Regions from separate parts of the Oceanicaulis sp. LC35 genome, predicted to be linked through region 1. Evidence: riboswitches for the same ligand, from Rfam matches in the RefSeq annotation. Region 1 holds a riboswitch; the other holds the start of a gene.
What was found. A riboswitch is a leader RNA that binds a small molecule or an ion and turns the genes downstream of it on or off. The one in region 1 is predicted to bind cobalamin.

Region 1 (9,469 bases):
GCGCCAATGGTACTATGTCCTAAGGCATGGGAGAGTAGGTCGCCGCCCGGTCCGCTAGACTCGATGCATGCTCCGTTTATGAAGTCACTGAGACTGACGTCGCCAGACACAGCGCGACGTTTGCTTCTGCAGCCAGTTTGTTGTTTAACAATCGTGTTGCAGCCCTGATGCGGGGTGGAGCAGCCCGGTAGCTCGTCAGGCTCATAACCTGAAGGTCGTAGGTTCAAATCCTACCCCCGCACCCAATACTCAAAAAGCCCCGCGCCATCTGGCCGGGGCTTTTTGCTGTTCTGGGTATGGCTTGAGCCAGTAGAAAGGGGCGGACCGTATCCGCCCCTTCCGCTCTGATCAGGCCAGATGCTCTTCAAAGAAGCTCTGGAGCGTATCGAAGGGGATGATGTCGACCTGGTCGTAGAGATCACAATGGTCGGCGCCCTCGATAATCATCAGGCGTTTGGGCTCTGCGGCTGCGGCGACCGCGTCTTCGCTGAAATAGCGTGAATGCGCTTCAGACCCTGCGATCACCAGCATGGGGCGCGGCGAGATCTCGTTCACATAGCTCAGAAGCGGCATGTTCATGAAGGAGAGCGGATTGGTCACCGTCCAGCCTTCATTGGAGTTCACAGAGCGTGGGTGATAGCCGCGATCGGTCTTGTAATAGGCGTGATACATCCGGATGACCGGGTTATCGATGCCCTCAATGCTGTCGGGGAGGCCGCCGGCCAGCGCGGGCTCGACGCTTTCGGCGTCCGCCCAGCGTTGTTCGCTGAGACGGGTGAGCTCGGCGGTGCGTTGTTCGGCGGTCAGGGAGTCGTAATAGCCCTTCGCCATGACGCGGGACATGTCGTACATGCTCGCGGTCGCCACGGCCTTGACGCGCTTGTCTGCCGCAACGGCGTTCAGCGCCATGCCGCCGAAGCCGCAAATGCCGATAATGCCGATCCGCTCCCGGTCCACGTCCGGGCGCAGGCCCAGAGCGTCTACAGCCGCCATGAAGTCCTCGGTGTTGATGTCAGGCGAGGCGACATTGCGGACCTCGCCGGCGCTTTCACCCACATAGGAGGGGTCAAAGGCGAGGGTGACGAAGCCACGCTCGGCCATCGTCTGGGCGTAAAGGCCCGCCGATTGTTCTTTTACCGCGCCAAACGGTCCGGCAACGGCGATCGCCGGGCCCGGCTGCGGGCTTGCATCTTTCGGACGATAAAGGTCGCCAACGAGCGGCACGCCATAGCGATTGATGAAACGGATCTTGGAATGGTCCACGCGATCACTTTTGGGGAAGGTCTTGTCCCAGTCCTGGGTCAGGGACTGGGCCGAAGCGCGGCCCTGACCGAGCGCGGACGCACCAAGGGCGGCTGCGGTAACGCCCGCCATTTTAAGAACATGGCGCCGATCATGGCCGGAGGGGGAGGTGGAAGTGTCCGTCATTGTGATTTTCCTCTCTCGGGAGCTTTCATGACAGAACAATAAGTCGCGCGCGGGCGCGCGATAATCCGGCCTGGAGTCATATGCTTTATGCGGAAAACAACTCAATCGGGCGGCATTTATATGGGCTGAGGCTTTCCCTGCTCATCCACGGCCACCATCACATAATCGGCGCTACCCGCGCGGCGCTGGTCTCCCGTGAGCAGGTTCTCGGCCCATAGGTCGACCGCCACATGGATCGAGCTGCGGCCGGTTTTCAGGATGTCGGCGCGGATATCGACCATCTCGCCCTCATGGACCGGCTGGGTGAAGCGGCTTTGCGGGCTGGCGGCCATGACGACGCGGGCTTTCGCCCGGCGCGTGGCGAGCACATAGGCCGCCCGGCCCATCAGGGCGAGCGCGTCGCCGCCAAACAGGGTGCCGTAATGATTGGTCTGGGGCGGGAAGACCAGGTCCTGAAAGCGCAGGCTCGAGGCGAGGGCGAGATCCTCGCTCAGCTCCTCCAGCCCGGCGTGACTGCTCGCCAGCCCTGACAGGGGCGGCAGGGGATCCGCCTTGTCCCGGGTGTTGGCCACCAGGGTGAAACGGCCTGTGGTGGCCAAGCGTCGTTCCCCGGTCAGCGCGGCTTCGCCCCAGAGCTTCACCTCCACACCGATCGAGCGACAGCCGACGCGGAGGAGAAAGGCTTGTGCTTCCACGAGCTCGCCCACATGGATGGGGGCGTTGAAATCGACCCGGTCACAGCTGGCGGTGACAAAGCTGTCGCGGCCATGCCGGGAGGCGGCGAGAAAGGCCGCCTTGTCCATCAGGGCCATGGCTTCCCCGCCGAACAGCGTGCCATGATGATTGCACAGGGAGGGAAAGACCTGTTCGATCATGTGTACGACCGGCGCAGGATGGATCTCGACCGCCGCATCAACGGTCGCGCATACGTCATTCATGTCTGGTTCGCCGACACACCCCGTCCAGCGCCTAATCGGTTCGTGAACTGCGACCGGCAGGTCTCCTGGCTCGCGGGCCGTGACGTTTCGCCTTCCCGTGGCCGCGAGAGCCCAGTGGCGTTTTGAAACGTCTTCACCGCTTACAGTTGCGGGGGCAGCGCCGGACTTGCCGCCATGAAAAGGGCGGCTCACCGGTCTTCCCGATTAACCCCTTGCGGGGACCGACGCAGTTGGAGCTATCGCTCCGGAATGGGCAGTCTGGCGCTCGAAGTTTTATAAACAATCAATAATAAACGGATTTGCATCCGTCTTGCGTGCTTGCCTTTCTGCGCGATTGGGCGCAAGGAGGCGCTACGCAAGCACGCGCCCCGGATCGTCCGGGTTGCGCGGCGACGGATCAGCCGGAGCGAGTCTCGCTCCCGTTACGAGGTCCGGGCGTGGGCGATGATCGCCCTTGTACGGCGGCTGAACGATCCAGTTGTCCCATTGAAAACGACACAGCGCCCGGAGGTCGTCCGAGAGCGCTCCATTGAGGTTATCTTGACCAAATTTACCGACTTCGGTCTCAATCCGTCCATTCTCACCGCCATTTCAGAACAAGGTTATGAGACCCCGACGCCGATCCAGGCGCGCGCCATTCCCGCAGTGATGAAGGGCCATGACCTGATTGGTCTGGCCCAGACCGGCACCGGCAAGACCGCAGCGTTCGTGCTGCCGCTGGTTCACCAGCTTCTGACCGAGAATAAGCAGGCGCCGGGCCGCTCTTGCCGCGCGCTGATCCTGGCGCCGACGCGTGAGCTCGCCGCCCAGATTGAAGAGCAGGTGAAGGCCTATACCGCCCATACCAAACTCACGAGCACGGTGGTGTTCGGCGGCGTCAAAGCCGGCCCGCAGATCAAGGCGCTGGCGCGCGGCGTTGATATTCTTGTGGCGACGCCGGGCCGTCTTCTGGACCATCTCGGTGAGCGCAAGGCGCGGCTTGATCTCACCCGTTTCGTCATTCTGGACGAAGCCGACCAGATGCTCGATCTCGGCTTTATTCCGGCGATCCGCAAGCTGTTGCGCATGGTGGGCGAGGAGCGTCAGACGCTGATGTTCTCTGCGACCATGGCGCCGGCGATCCGTCAGCTGGCCGATGACTTTCTCGACAACCCTGAAACCGTGGCGGTGACCCCGCCGTCCAAGCCTGTCGAGCGGATCGACCAGAAGGTCTTTTACACCGAGGCCTCGGCCAAGCCGGACGCTCTTATCGATCTGATGGCGCCCGAGGCCGGCAAGCGCGCGATCATTTTCACCCGCACCAAGTACGGCGCGGACCGGGTCGCCAAGCGTCTGGTGAAATACGGCCACAAGGCCAACGCCATTCATGGCGACAAGAGCCAGAACCAGCGCATCCGGGCGCTGGACGCCTTCAAGACCGGTGAAGCCCCGGTGCTGGTGGCGACCGATATCGCCGCCCGCGGCATCGATGTGGACGGCGTCGATCTGGTGGTGAACTACGAATTGCCGAACGTCGCCGAGAACTATGTTCACCGCATCGGCCGGACTGCCCGTGCAGGCGCCAGTGGCCGCGCCGTGGCGCTGTGCGCGCCCGATGAGCGCGTCATGCTCAAGGACATTGAGAAGACCATGGGCGTCGCCATTCCGGGCCTCAATGACGCCCCGCCCATGCCCAAGGGCGAAGCGGCCAAGTCCAAGCGCCGTCGTCGCGGCGGTCGCCGCGGCCAGGGCCAGGGGCAGGGCGAGGGCCAGGGGCAGGCTCAGGCTCAGGCCAGCGCTCCGCGTGGCGGTGAGGGCTCCAAGGGCGGGCCGCGCGGCGGCAAGCCCCAGCGTCATCGCCGGGGCGGTGGCGGCGGCGGTCAACGCCGGTCCGGTGGCCCGCGTGCAGCGGAATAGGCTTATAAGCAGACCGTAACTTGCCAGACGCGCGAGTCTCAGCACCCTGAGCCCCAGCTTCAGGGGAGATGAGATGCGTCAGCTTTTGCGTGCGGTTGTTCTGAGTGTCATCGGTCTCGGCTCCGCCGGGACCGCTCTTGCTGTCCAGCCGGCGCCTGACGGGCTCGACCCGGTCGAGCCCTATCTCGCCTTCGAGGAGGGCCCGGTTCTGATCGAGCATGTGCTCGTCCTGGACGGGACGGGCGCGCCCGCCCAACCGGATATGAGCGTGCTTCTGGAAGACGGGCGCATCACCCGACTGGCGCCAAGCTCCGAGTTGGATGTCTCTGGATCCGTGCGCCGTGTGGATGGCGAAGGCCGCACCCTGATCCCGGGGATCGTGGGGGCTCATAACCATACCCACATGCCCGGCGCGCCCTTGCTGCAACGGGCGGCGAGCCGTCTGTATCTGGCGGGCGGGGTGACCACGATTCGCACGGTTGGCGCCGCCTCTCCCATCGCCGATCTCGCCATGGCTGAGGCGGCTGAAACCGGAAGCGCCCTGTCGCCGCGCGTTGCGACCTCGGCCCCTTATGTCAGCGGCCCAGGAGATGCGCCGGTCATGGTGCAGCCCGCCAGCGAGGATGAGGCGCGCGCCTTTGTGCGTCGCTGGGCGGAGACGGGCGTGGGCTGGATCAAGCTCTATCGTCGGGTCGAACCCCATATCGCCGCCGCTGTCATTGACGAGGCCCATGCCCACGGTCTGCGCGTGGCCGGGCATTTGTGTTCCCTGACCTTTGAAGAGGCATCCGCGCTCGGCATCGACACGATCGAGCACGGCCTTGTCTCGGCGAGCGACTTTCTCGCGGACAAGCCCGAGGGCGAGTGCATTGGCGGCACGGTTCCGAACATGGCGCATGTGGATGCGGGTAGCGATGCGGCGCAGCGCGTCTTCGCGACCCTGGTGGAGAACGGAACCGCGCTCGTCTCAACGCTCGCCATCGTCGAAAGCCGGTTCGCCTATCGCTATCAGGGCGAGGAACGCATCGTGCGGTATCTGGCGCCGGCGTTTCAGGAGGCGTATGAAGCGCGTCAGGCCCAGCTTTCACAAAGTGCAAGCGAGACCGATGCCTCCTTTGACAATGCGCTAGCCTTTGAGCGCGCCTTTTTCGAGGCGGGCGGCCTTCTGGCGGCGGGTATCGATCCGGGGCGTCACAACCTGCCAGGCTTTGGCGATCAGCGAAATTACGCATTGTTTCTGGAAGCGGGCTTTTCCCCCGCTGAAGCGCTGCAAGTGATGACGCTGAACGGCGCGCGGGTCGTCGGGCGCGAGGATGAGCTGGGCTCTGTGGAGGCGGGAAAGCTCGCCGATCTGGTGTTGCTGGAGGGAGACCTGATTGCGGACCCCCAGGCCATCACACGCCCGGTTCTGGTCTTTCTGAACGGCCGCGCCTATGACCCGGCCGCACTTCTCGACGGGCTCGAAGGACAGGTGGGGCTGCAATAGCCCTACAAAAACGCCATGCCGGTTTCGCGCATCCAGAACTCATCGAGCTGGGCAAGGGCGTAGCGGTCATGGGCGCTGACGGGCAGGTCCGCCATCACCGTGGCGGGCTCGACCCATCGCTGCTCGATGCCGGGGGCGGCGGGCCAGAGGCCTGAGGACGGTCCGTCACAATAATAGGCTCTGAGTTTCAGCCAGACCCAGTCGCCGAGGGCATGGGCGCCGATAGGGCTGTCATGGCGCGCCTGAACCAGAACGGCTTCTTCAAAGAGATTGCTTTCATTGACGAAGACCGTGCCCTTGCGGGCGTCCCAGGCGGCGTTGAGGGCTTTGGCGTTCTCTGACAGAGGCGCATCCATCCCAAAGCCGGGCAGGCGCCAGTTATGGCCATGGCTGAGGCCGCGCGGATCAGGGGCGAAGAGGTCTGAGGGCGCGAGGACGCCGGGCTGATGGTCGCGCTCGATCAGAACGCGGCTTTCCGCGTCGACGATGATGTAAAGTTGATAGCGCGCTTCGGGAAAGACGGGCGCGATGTCATCTTGGGACTGCGCATAGCCGTCAAAGTCCCACCCCAGGAACATGTGCAGATCACTGCGAGCGTTGTCGGCTTGGCCGCGCACAAATTCGCTATCGTCCTCAAGCGCTTCGCCGAGCACTTTGCGCACGCGTGTTTCGTGAAGCTCGCCGGTCAGTCTCGCAAGATGGCCGAGCGCCAGTACGGCATTGCCGCGCACATACTCATCCTCATGCTCGGCGAGCTGAAGGCAGATGGCCTGAACGTCCACGCGGTCGGGCAGGCCGAGCGCCAGAGCGATGGGCAGGGTCTGCAGATCCTCCAGCGGACCACGCTCGATGATTTGCGCCACCAGCTGTGGGGTAAGCTCGTCCTGAACCATGGCTAGCTGGTGGGGTTTTCTTCTGTGCAGGCAGGCGGTTCGCCCGGTTCGGGATCACCAGGCAGGGGGATGTATTCGCGCTCATCCACCGGCATGTGGAAGTATGTGTCCCTGAAGCCGCCCGCGATGGAGGCGCGCCAGTCGGCTTTGGCTTCCTCGATCCGTTCGCGAGATGTAGAGACGAAATTCCATTCCATGAAGCGCTCGCCCAAGGGCTGACCACCCAGAAGCATCAGGCGCGCATCCTCGGTCACGGTGACGCGTCCAGTGGTCTCGCCCGGAGCGTAGATCGCCATCTGGCCGCCCGTGAGTGTTTCGGAGGCCGTCTGGATGCTCCCGCTCACCACGTGGATCGCCAGCTCGTCATGACCTTCGGGCAGATCAAATTCGGCGCCCGCTTTCGCTTCGATATGGGCATAGACGATCGGGGAGTAGACCTTGACCGGAGAGGTGTGGCCGTAAGCCTCGCCCAGGATCAGCCTGAACTGCGCGCCCCCGATGTCGAAGGCAGGCAATTCGCCAGCGCCATGATGGTGAAACTCGGCGTCGATCTCCTGCTGGTCTTCAGGCAGGGCGACCCAGACCTGAATGCCATGCAGGAACATGCCTTTGGCGCGCGCTTCATCCCCTGTGCGTTCGGAATGGGTGACGCCCTTGCCGGCGGTCATCCAGTTCACATCACCAGGATAGACGGTCTGGTGCACGCCCAGACAGTCGCGGTGATCCATTTCACCATCAAACAGATAGGTGACAGTCGCCAGACCGATATGGGGGTGGGGGCGCACATCAATGCCCTCGCCGGGCTTGAATTGCGCCGGGCCCATCTGGTCGTAGAACACGAACGGACCCACATGGCGGCGCTGCGCAACAGGCAGAATGCGCGCGACGGAGAACCCGCCCAGATCCTTGCTCTTGCCTTCGAGAATGCGTTCAAGAGAGCTCATCGGACGTGTCCTTTGTCAGGGGCGTCTAGCCGGTGGTGCGGTCGAGGATGACGTTCATCCGGGTGCTATGGCGCACGCCATAGCCCTTGCGCATGGCGAGGGCGGCGGCGTCCGGCGCATCGCGGCCATCGGCCATGTCGGCTCGCTCGAGGATGAGCAGGTCCGGCCAGCGGTCTTTGTCGGCTTTGGCGAAGAAGTGGGACAGGATGGCCGCTTCGCCGCCTTCCACATCCACCTTCATGGCATGAGCTTTTTTCAGCTTCAGCTCGTCCATCAGGGTCAGGAGCGTGGTGACGCGTACCGCTTCGCCCTCGGACCCGCCCAGCCGGGCTTGCCCATGATTGCCGGAGATCATGCGCATGACTTCCTCGCCCTCGTAATCGGCGAGGGCGACGCCAGCCATCTCGATATTTCCAAGACCGTTCTGACGCGCGTTGAAACTGAGACGGCGACGCATCTCGCGCTGGGGTTCAACCGCGATGACGCGCGATTTATCTCCGCCCGCTTTCGCCGCGACCAGCGAATAGGCGCCCGCATTGGCGCCGATATCCATGAAGGTCTTGCCCGGCCCCATCAGGGCGCGCAATGAGGCCAGCTCAGCAGGGTCAAAGCATTGCGGCGTCATGAACAGGCGCTTTTCCGACAGATTGTCGGTGGGATGCAGGCGCAGCTTCAGCCCGAGCGCTTCCACATCGGCGACCCCGGCTTTCACACCGTTCAGCGCCAGCGGACGCGCCGCGCCCGCCAGCCGCAGACCGGCGCGTGAAGCGGGCAGGGCCCGGCCAATGGCGAGGCCGATCTTGCTGATGAAACCGGGGGCATAGGCGCCGTATTCCGGCGTCGGCGGCTCATGGGCGATCGGTCCGCCGCGCGAGCGGGCCATGCCTTCGGGGGCCGGCGGAATCGCCAGGGTTTCATCAGTTTCAAGCGAGGCTTGATCGGGATTGGGAGCCGTCTCTGTCATAGCCGGACATATAAACGGTTTTGTCCCCGCCCGCATACCATCAGATCAGGTTTTCACTTTTGCGAAGGCGCCTATAAGGTCAGCCCGAACCGGAGAGGGAGAGACAACATGCTGCGCACCGTCATGGTCGCCGCCCTGGCATCAACCGCGAGCCTGGCTCAGGCCCAGGACGCGGTGTTCGAGCTGGACGCCGAAACCCGCGAAATCGCCCAGAGCCTGGGTCAGACCGCGCTGGCGAGCGATCTGGCCTATGAGATCACCGAATCCCTGACCACGGAAGTGGGGCCGCGTCTGGCGGGTACGCCGCAGGAGGCCCGCGCGCGTGAATGGGCTGTTGAGACGCTTGAGCGTCTTGATTTCGAGAATGTGCGCGTTGAGCCGTTCGAGCTTGATCTGTGGACGCGTGGCCGGTCGGTCTATGAGGAAGTGGCTATTACTGCGCCCTATCCCCAGCCGCTCTACGCCATCTCTCTGGGCGGCGCGGGCGCGACGCCTGAGGGCGGACTTGAGGCCGAAGTGGTCTTCTTTGACAGTTATGACTCGCTGCTGGCTTCGGATGCATCCGCGGACGCCCTGGAAGGCAAGCTGGTCTTCGTCAATGACCGCATGGTCGCCAGCCGGACGGGCGAGGGCTATGGCTGGGCCAACCGCAAGCGTCGCGACGCCTGGGTGATGGCCGAGGACCGGGGCGCTTCGGGCCTTCTGATCCGTTCTGTGGGCACCAGCACCAACCGCTTCGCCCATACCGGCATGATGAGCTTTCCTGAAGGACGCCATCCGGAAATTCCGGCGCTGGCCGTTTCCGGCCCGGATGCCGACCAGATCCAGCGCCTTCACGAGATGGGCGAAACCATTCGCATCAACATGCGCACCTATGCCGGCTGGCGCGGGCAGGCGATGAGCGGCAATGTCATCGCCGA
Region 2 (9,469 bases), 760 kb from region 1:
GCTCTGGCGGACGGATCACAGTCTGCTCGGCGGTCGCATCCAGCGCGCCCGCAAAGGCGAGATAATCCTGCGCCGGAGCAAGGGCGCTTTCCGCGCGTTCGCCCAGAGCGCCGCGCGCCAGTGTCTGCAAGCGCCACAGCCAGCGCGAAGCGACGGTGGGCGCGCCATCGACCTTGGCCGAGCGGGTCAGCGTCACATCGCGCGCGCAAGCCAGCTGGGCAAAATCATGCGCGGCGAGGCCGAAGCGTTCCTCGGGCGCGGACAAACCTGCGGCGATCCGCATGCCCCGGCTGAGGAAAGGATCAGACTTGGGCGCGGCGGGCCAGACGCCCTCATTGAGACCGGCGAGGATCACCCGGTCCGCTTCCGCAAGACGCGCTTCCAGCGGGCCCAGAATCTGAAGTCTGGGATGAGCGCCATAGCGCGGGCGAACAAGGCGTGAGCGGGCGGTTTCCAGAACGGCGCGTGTGAAGTTATGCAAGCTGACCGGCGGCAAGGCGTCGGCCTCTTCCATGAATTCGCGCATCAGCTGGGCGGCGTTTTCGCCTGCATCGGTCGCCCAGAGCCGGTCTGCGCCCGCCATTTCATCATTGCGGGCCAGCGCCTCGGCGCTTTCCACCAGCGCGCGGGTCCAGACGGCTATAGGCTGGGCGCCCTCAAGTGCGCTCAGGGGCGAGAGCGCGGTCGCCATGGCCTCGATGATGCCGCCCCAGCGTCTGCGCCGGTCATCATCCTCTCCGGCGCAATCACGCACATGCTCGTATAACGCATCCCAGTCATGACCGGGGCGTCGTCCCCGCAGGGCGCGACGTTCCATGGTTCCGAGCACGCCGCGCAGGGGCGCGCGTTCTTCTCCGAGGGAAAAGAGCGGCGAGGTGGCGAGCGCCGAGAACGCCAGAGCCGAGCCCGGATCGAGGGCGGCCTGAAGCACGCGGATCAGGAAGGCGCCCGACGGGGTGTCGGACAGGGGCTGACCGGCGGAATCGTCCACCGTCACGCCAAAGCGCGCCATTTCTGTGATGACCCGGCGCGACAGATTGCGGTCCGGGGTGACGAGAACGCCCCGTGCGCCCGGCGTCTCCAGGGTTTCGCGCAGCATCAGGGCGATGGCGCGGGCCTCTTCGGCGGGGGCGGGGGCATCAAGGACGCTCAAACCCTCAAGGGCGGTCTCAAACACATCCGCGCCCCAAGCCTCGCGCAGGTCTTCTACGCGGCGCAGCCAGTCGGCTGTGGCTTCTGCGGGACGCAGGGCTTCGGCGATGACGCGCGCGCGCGGGGCGTCCTGACGGCCTTCCTCGGCGCCCGGCCAGAACTGGACCGCCTTGCGGTCGATGCCGATTGTCTCGATCAGGGTCTTCATGGCGCGCTGGGGGTGGCCGTCATCAATGGCGGCCCAGCCCTCTTCATCCATGTCCCGTGCAAAACCGGGCAGTACAATGCAGCCCTGCGGCAGGCTTGCGACCGCGCTCAGAAGCTCGGCGGCGGCGGGAATGGAGCCGGTGGACCCTGCCGCGATCACCGGATCAGCGGGCGGATTGTCCCGCCAGCGTTTCGCCAGCGCTTTCAGGATCAGCGAGCGCCGCCGTGCCGGATCCACCCGCTGCATTTCCTTCAGACGCTCGGGCCAGGCGACCAGCACGATGTCGAGAAACATCGCCGCTTCCTGCATGTGGGCGGGCAGGTTGGCGCGCACCTGTTCGGTCAGCGCGCCCAGATCGTCCACATCCTCGGTCGCAAGATCATCCAGAAGCCGCGCCAGATCATCAGCCAGCGCCAGCGCGCCGCCTGCGCCCATGGAGCGACCCACCGCCTTTTCCTTTTGCAGGATCAGACTGGCGAGCTCGAACCGGCGTCGGGCGGGAGAGACGGCTTCGGGCGCAATGTCCGCCAGCTCGCCCGGCTCGAACGGCGGCTCGTCCGCATCCACATCCCCGATCGGGCGGATCATCGGCAAGAGCGCGGCTCCCGGCGACAGCCGGGTAAAGGCTTCGGCCAGTTCGCGCCCGGCGCGGCGGGTCGGGATCAGCACGGTGACCCGGCTCAACGCTTCGGGATCGGGGAACGCCTCGTTCAGGCCGCGCGCCAGCTCGGTCAGGAACGGCGCGGCGGGGGGCAGGGTGAAAACCCGGGGCGAAGGAGACGAAAACAGACGATCAGCGCTCATGAAGGGGAGCGTAGCCGATTCTCCGCCGCTTCACGCGCTTCAGGATCGCCTACATGCATCCAGAAGGCGTCCATCACGCACCCGTAAAGGCGTCCGGCTTCAAGCGCCGTGTTCCAGATGAGATTGGTCGAGAAGGGTTCGACCGGCAGGCCCTTGAGCACGCGCGGATGCAGGATCTGCACGCCGGTATAGGCATAGGGGGCGCTCTTGCGTTCGCCCCGGCGTTCGAGCTGGCCATCCTCGTGCAGGATAAAATCACCCGGCCCGTCAAAGCCCAGTGTGTTCGCCGTGGGGGTGATCAGCAGAAGCGCGTCCATTCGCTCGGGATCAAAGGCGCGCGCCAGCTTGCGCAATTCGCTTTCCCCGCCGTCCTCGCGCCAGACGGAATCGATGTTGGCGACAAAGATCGGCTGATCACCCAGCAGCGGCGCCGCTTTGGCGAGCCCGCCGCCGGTTTCCAGAAGTTCTGCACGCTCGTCCGAGATCGTGATCGCAGGAGCGGTGCGTTCGCTCAGATGGGCTTCAAGCCGGTCGGCGAAATGGTGGACATTGACCACCGCCTCTTCAACGCCCGCCTCGGCGAGACGGTCGAGCATCCAGTCGATCAGTGTTTTGCCGCCCAGCTCCACCAGCGCCTTGCAGCGATCATTGGTGAGTGGACGCATGCGGGTGCCAAGACCGGCCGCCATCACCATGGCGCGTTGGGGCGCTTGCGTCATGCTCAGCCCTTCTCGAACAGGGAGGGGGTCAGCGCCATCACGGCGGCTTTCACCGGAGCGAGCGCGGGGTGTGCGAGATCGCAGACGAAATGGCGCTCCACCCGCGGCAGCAGATCGAGATATTTCGGCTTGCCGTCGCGCTGGGCGAGGCGGACGAAAATGCCCAGAATCTTGGCGTTGCGCTGGGCGGCCAGCACGGCGGCGGCGGCGTCAAACGCCTCACGGTCCGCCAGGCCCGCCGCGTTGAAGAAGCGGTCGGTGAGCGGTTTGGCCAGATCGCCCGCCACATCCCGGCGCGCATCCTCGATCAGGGAGACCAGATCATAGGCGGGATGGCCGAACAGGGCGTCCTGAAAGTCGAGAAGTCCCACCTTGGCTTCATGTTCGCGCTGGGGCAGCCAGATCAGGTTCTCAGCGTGAAAATCGCGCAGCACGAGGCCGGGCGCGTGGTTGTCGAGATGCGGCAGCACCTGATCCCACGCCTTGCGCCAGTCGGACTTGTCCGCCTCTGACAGGGTCTTGCCGCGCCAGGGCGCATACCAGTCAGTGAACAGCTCGGTCTCGGCATGAAGCGCCAGCGCGTCATAGTCCTGAACCGTCCAGCCTTTACCGAAGGCCGTCGGCTGGCGCTCGAACGAGGAGCGGTAAATCGCGCCCAGCGTTTCCACGGCGGTGGCGTACAGCGCGCCTTCATGGGCGACCGCCGGGATCAGCCGCGCGAACAGCGCATCGGTCAGATCCTCGATGATCAGAAAGCCCTGATCGAGATCGGCCTCAAAAATACGCGGGGCGGAAAAACCACGCGCTGTCAGCGCGCCGGACAGCGCCGCAAAGGCGGTGGTGTTATTGCCTGCAAGGCGTGCAACAGCGTTATAGCCCAGCGCGATGCGCTCATCCTCGCTGGCGTCAATAGGGCAGGCGGGCGCTTCGCTGGCGCCGGGCGCGTCCATCAAGATGGCCGTGTCCTGGCCACGGCTCAGACGGAAATAGGAGCGGGTGGAGGCGTCGCCGGGAAAGGCGCGCACATCCGCATCGCCCCAGCCGGCGGCTTTGATGAAATCGGTGCGCGCCCGGGCGCGCGGATCAGTCTGCAAGTCCGCCAAGGCGCGTCTCCCAGCTTCCATGGGCTTTGAGGCGTGCGGTGCGTCCGCCCGCCACGGTGTCTTCAAGGGTGATGTCCAGCCGGTCGGCGGGCCGCCAGCCGCCCATGCGGTCGGGCCATTCGATCAGGGCCGCGCCATGATCAAGCGCCTCGTCGATTCCCAGCTCATCAAGCTCTTCGGGGTCTTCAAGCCGGTAGAGGTCGGCATGCAGCAGAACCAGACCCTCTTGGGTCTCATAATGCTGCACGAGGGTGTAGGTGGGGCTCGGCGCATCGGCAATGCCGGTCAAGGCCTCGATCGCCCCGCGCGCCAGCGTGGTCTTGCCTGCGCCCAGCCCGCCTTCCAGCAGCACCGCATCGCCCGCCTTCAACAGACGCGCCAGTCGCGCGCCGAGATCGGCGTTGGCGGCGGGATCAGGCAGGGACAGGACAAGCTCGGTCATACAAGGCTGATAGGACGGCTCGCGCACAGCGGCAAGAGTTCGCAGCGCTCGCGCTTGCGCAGCACAGCGCTTGACTTGCACCGGCGGGCGCGGCGCCATGCGCGCACAAGAACGAGACAACAGGGAGCGCGGATCGCAGTGTCCGGAACGGTCATTATCGGTGGCGGCCAGGCCGCCTTGTCCGCAGCCGCCGAGCTGCGCAAGCGCAAGTATGATCAGTCGATCATCATTCTGGCGGGCGAAACCGCCGCGCCCTATCAACGTCCGCCCCTGTCCAAAGCCTATCTCGCGGGCGAGCTGCCGGTGGACCGGCTCTGGCTCAAACCGGCTGAATGGTATGACAAGGCCGATGTGGATCTGCGCACCGGCGTGCGGGTGACCGCGATTGATCGCAGCGCCAGCGAAGTCATCACCGATACCGGCGAACGTATCCGCTATGAGCATCTGATCCTGGCCACGGGGGGTGAAGCGCGCCGCCTGCCGCTGCCCGGCGCAGAGCTTTCAGGCGTGCATGTGCTGCGCACGCTGGCGGAAACCGAAGACCTCTCTGCGTCCTTCCATGAGGCCCAATCCATCGCCATCATCGGCGCGGGCTATATCGGCCTTGAAGTCGCGGCGTCTGCGCGCAAGCGCGGCATGAGCGTGACCGTGCTGGAAGCCGCCGAGCGCCCCATGTGCCGGACGGCGAGTCCTTTGTTGGGCGGCTGGTTCGGAGCGATCCATCGCGGTTATGGCGTCGATCTGCGCGTCAACGCGCCGGTGAAAGCGATTGTTGGCGAAGCCGGCAAGGTGACGGGCGTCGAGCTGGGTGATGGCGAGATTGTCGAGGCCGATACCGTGCTGGTCGCAGCCGGTCTGACGGTGAATGATCATCTGGCCAGCGCCGCAGGTCTGGCATGTCAGGATGGCGTACTGGTCGATGAAACCGCCCGCACCGAGGATGAACGCATCTACGCCATCGGTGATGTCGCGCGCTTTCATTCCAAGCGCTATGACCGTTCGATCCGGCTGGAATCGGTTCAGAACGCTATTGATCAGGGCAAGGCCGCGGCGCAAGCCATTTGCGGCCTGGAGGTCGATTATGACCCTGTGCCCTGGTTCTGGTCGGACCAGTACGAGATGAAGCTGCAGATCACCGGCCTGATCGAGGGCGCGGACACCATGGTGCGCCGGGGCGATCCCGAAGAGGGCAAGTTCGCGCTCTTCCATCTCAAAGACGGGCGCATCGTGGCGTGTGAGGCGGTCAATTCCGCGCCGGAATACATGGCCGCCCAGCGCATGATCGCCATGAGCGCAACGCCGGATCCGGACCGTTTGCGGGATCCCGGAGTGGCGATGCGCGATTTCCTGTCCTAAATAGCGCCCAACACGCGGGCCCGGGCCTGCACCCGATCGAATGAGAAGACGACTGACATGGCCAAGATCACCTATATCGAGCATGACGGCGCCACCCATGAAGTGGATGTGCAGGACGGGCTGACCGTCATGGAAGGCGCGATCCGCAACATGGTGCCCGGCATCGACGCCGATTGCGGCGGCGCCTGCGCCTGTGCGACCTGCCATGTCTATGTGGACCCGGCCTGGACGGACAAGACCGGCGAGCGCTCGTCCATGGAAGAATCCATGCTCGATTTCGCCAGCGATGTTCAGGAGACTTCGCGTCTGTCCTGCCAGATCAAGGTCACAGCTGAGCTGGATGGCTTGATCGTGCGCCTGCCTGAAGAGCAAGGCTAGGCCCGCTTGACCGGGGGCGCGTCCCCCGACTACACACCGAGATACGCGACGGTTCTCCCGCGAGGGAGCGAAGAGGGAACACCGGTGCGACGCGCAAGCGTCTGGTCCGGGGCTGTACCCGCAACTGTGAGCGGCGAGCGAGGCGCTAACGGCCACTGGATCGTCAGATCTGGGAAGGCGGCGCACCGCATTGACCCGCAAGCCAGGAGACCTGCCGACGCGGTCGCTCGTTCACGGTGCGGGAACACACCATCTGAACGCGGAAGTCTTCCGTCTGCAGCGACGTCCGGCGCGTCGAGACTTGTCCTGACCTCGTCAGGATGAAGCGCCGTTGCACTCGCTGCCGTCCGGGTCGCTCGCGCCCGGTCGCGAACGGAGGCTTCAGATGAAAGCCCGTATTTCCCTCGCGGCCCTCGCCGCCGCGCTCTCAATCGCTCCGGCGCTCGCCTTCGAGACGGTTGAAACCCCTGACGACACCATCGTGGTGACCGGCGTGCGCGCGCCCAGCTTGCTGGAACGTCTTCCCGCCACGCTCGACGTGATCGACCGCGCCGAGATCGATCTCAAGAACCAGAACACCCTCGTTGAGGCGCTCGCTGCGACGCCGGGTCTTGCCGTCGTGCAGTCCGGTCCCGCAGGTTCGACCGCCAGCGTGTTTGTACGCGGCACGAACTCCAAGCATGTCCTCGCGCTTTATGATGGCATCCGTCTTAATGATCTCGCCGCATCGAACGGCGCGTTCAATTTTGGCTCTGACCTTGTGGGGGATGCGGGCCGGATCGAGATCGTGCGCGGTCCGCTCTCTTCGCTCTACGGCTCGGACGCTGTGGGCGGGGTGATCAATATCCTGCCGCGCCGCGCGCCGGAATCCGGTTCTGAAGTCTATGGCGAAGCCTCTGTAGGTGATTTCAACACCTATCACGCGCTTGTTGGCGGTGGGCTTCGCGAAGGCCGGTTCAATCTGGCCGCCACGGCGGAATACCAGCAAAGCAATGGCTATGACGTGACGCCGGAGCGCATCTCGACCCGGAATGGCGATCCTGACCCGTCCGAGTTCACTGTATTGTCGGCCAATGGCGGCTTTGCACTGACCGAAGCGCTGAGCCTTGAAGCTCTGGTGCGTCACCGCGAATCCCAGGTCGATTTTGACACCTTTTCCGGTGGCCCCTCTGGCTTCCAGCGCGCCGATGATCCGGACCTGCGCAGCGAGGACGAGAGCACCTTGTGGAGCCTGGGGCTGGTCTACGCCCGTCCGGTGAATAATTTCGAGAGCCGTTTGCGCGCAGGTCGTGTGGAGATGGCGCTGGACAGCTTCAATGATGGTGCGGTCACGGATCGCTATGACGGCGAGCGCGCGTTCGCCCAATGGTCCAGTGTCTGGACGCCGGACAGCCTGTCCGCCCTGATCGATCCGGTGGTCAGCTTCGGCGTCGAGTATCAGGACGAGCGCGCAAAGACGGACACCGCCTTCAATGCGCCCTTGTCGGTCAGCGAAGACCTGTGGTCGGCCTATGCCGCGGTGCAGGCGGGCCTGACCGCACGTCTGGACGTGACCGGGTCCATCCGGTTTGACGATTATGACGCCTTTGGCGGCCAGACGACCTTCAATCTGGGCGCGGTCTATCGTCTGGATGTGCTCAACACGCGCCTGCGCGCCAGCTATGGCGCGTCCTTCAAGGCGCCCAGCCTGTCCGAGCGCTATTCAAGCTCGGCCTATGTGGCGGCCAACCCCGACCTTGACCCGGAAGAGGGCAAGACGTTCGAGATCGGCTTTGACAGTGCTCTGGCGCTGGCGGGGCGTGAGGATGCGCTTCGGTTCGGGGCGGTCTGGTATGACAGTGAGATCGAGGACCTGATCGAGTACGTTTATGACGGCGCTCTGTTTATCGGCCAGAACCGCAATGTCGGCGAAGCGGACCTGCAGGGCTTTGAGGCGTTCGCCGAGTGGGCCCCGGTCGATCAGGCCAGCCTGCGGGTGGACTACACCTATACCGACGCGGTGAACGCGACGACCGGGGTGCAATTGCTGCGTCGTCCCGAAGACAGCTGGGCGGTGACGGGGACGTGGCGCCCGATCGAGATCGCTTCCCTCAGCGCCACCTGGCGCTATGTAGGCGAGCGTCTGGACGCCACCTATGACGATGACGGCTTCTACGCCAGCGGCGCAGGCCGCACCCCGTCCTATGACACGGTCGATTTGACCGGCGTGCTGGATGTGTATGAGCGGCTCCAGCTGGTGCTGGGCGTGCGCAATCTCCTGGATGAAACCTATGAGCCGGTCGCGGGCTTCGCCGGCACGCCGCGTGCGGTGACCTTCGGCGTGCGGGTGCGTCCGTAAAATGGTCCGGGCGGCCCCCCCTATCATAGCCGCCCTGGCCATGGGCGCCGTCGCCGCTTCTCCGGCGGCGGCGCTCGAGCCGCGCGTGGTCTCTCTGGACTATTGCGCGGACCAGTATGTGCTCGGCCTCGCGGATCCCGATCATGTGCTTGCGGTCTCTGACCATGCCGATGACCGCCATTCCTATCTGCGCGCCCAAGCCGACGGCCTGCCGCAAATTCGCGACGACGCCGAGGATGTGCTGGCGCTTGGCCCCGACCTCATCGTGCGCGGCTATGACGCCGGCGGTCGTGCGGGCGCCTATTTCGAGCGGCTCGGGCTTGAGACGTTCGAGCTGGGCTATGCGTCCGATTTTGACGGCGTGGAAGCCATGATCCGCCGCACGGCCCAAGCGCTGGGACGATCTGAAACCGGCGAGATGCGCATCCGTCATATGCGGACCCAGCTGGCGCGGGCGTCGGACGGACCGCGCCTCAAGGCGCTTTACATGACCCCGTCGGGCTTCACCGCCGGGGCGGACACGATGATGGACGCCTTCATGAACGCGGCGGGCTTTGACAATGTCATCGCCGAACAGGGGCGAAGCGGCTGGGTGACCTTGCCGCTTGAACGCTTGCACGAGCAGCAACCGGATGTGATTCTGGCGGCTTTCTTTGATGGCGAGACCGCGCCGTTAGACAGCTGGTCGGCGAGCCGTCACACCGTGTTCCGGCGCATGATGGAGACGACGCCGGTGATCTATCTCGACGCCGCCGCCTTGTCCTGCGGCGCCTGGTTCATGGCGGATGAGGCGTTGCGCGCGCGGCAGGCGGCGAATGCGTTGTTTCCCCGTCTGGATGGAGCCATGCCGTGAATCGCGTCTCCCTGAACGCCGCGCTTGTGAGTGTGGCCGTGCTGGTCCTGATCCTGTCAGCCGTGCTGGGCACATCGGATCTGTCCGCATCCGAAGCCCTGTCGGCGATCTTTGGC

Region 2: linked by a shared signal. The riboswitch ahead of ACFELO_RS12575 (TonB-dependent receptor domain-containing protein) and the one ahead of ACFELO_RS08965 (acyl-CoA thioesterase) in region 1 are both predicted to bind cobalamin.

What each region holds. Positions count from the first base shown of each region.
Region 1 is NZ_CP170485.1:1,882,468-1,891,936, reverse strand. It holds rRNA gene rrf (5S ribosomal RNA) at 1-51, shown strand, start outside; tRNA gene ACFELO_RS08975 (tRNA-Met) at 169-245, shown strand; gene ACFELO_RS08970 (alpha/beta hydrolase) at 349-1,428, opposite strand; gene ACFELO_RS08965 (acyl-CoA thioesterase) at 1,545-2,366, opposite strand; cobalamin riboswitch at 2,405-2,606, opposite strand; gene ACFELO_RS08960 (DEAD/DEAH box helicase) at 2,907-4,262, shown strand; gene ACFELO_RS08955 (amidohydrolase family protein) at 4,336-5,748, shown strand; gene ACFELO_RS08950 (hypothetical protein) at 5,751-6,641, opposite strand; gene ACFELO_RS08945 (pirin family protein) at 6,644-7,585, opposite strand; gene ACFELO_RS08940 (FkbM family methyltransferase) at 7,611-8,549, opposite strand; gene ACFELO_RS08935 (M20/M25/M40 family metallo-hydrolase) at 8,658-9,469, shown strand, end outside.
Region 2 is NZ_CP170485.1:2,639,951-2,649,419, reverse strand. It holds gene addB (double-strand break repair protein AddB) at 1-2,164, opposite strand, end outside; gene ACFELO_RS12600 (nucleotidyltransferase family protein) at 2,161-2,883, opposite strand; gene ACFELO_RS12595 (aminoglycoside phosphotransferase family protein) at 2,886-3,986, opposite strand; gene tsaE (tRNA (adenosine(37)-N6)-threonylcarbamoyltransferase complex ATPase subunit type 1 TsaE) at 3,967-4,428, opposite strand; gene ACFELO_RS12585 (NAD(P)/FAD-dependent oxidoreductase) at 4,567-5,784, shown strand; gene ACFELO_RS12580 (2Fe-2S iron-sulfur cluster-binding protein) at 5,842-6,162, shown strand; cobalamin riboswitch at 6,195-6,395, shown strand; gene ACFELO_RS12575 (TonB-dependent receptor domain-containing protein) at 6,548-8,500, shown strand; gene ACFELO_RS12570 (ABC transporter substrate-binding protein) at 8,541-9,353, shown strand; gene ACFELO_RS12565 (FecCD family ABC transporter permease) at 9,350-9,469, shown strand, end outside.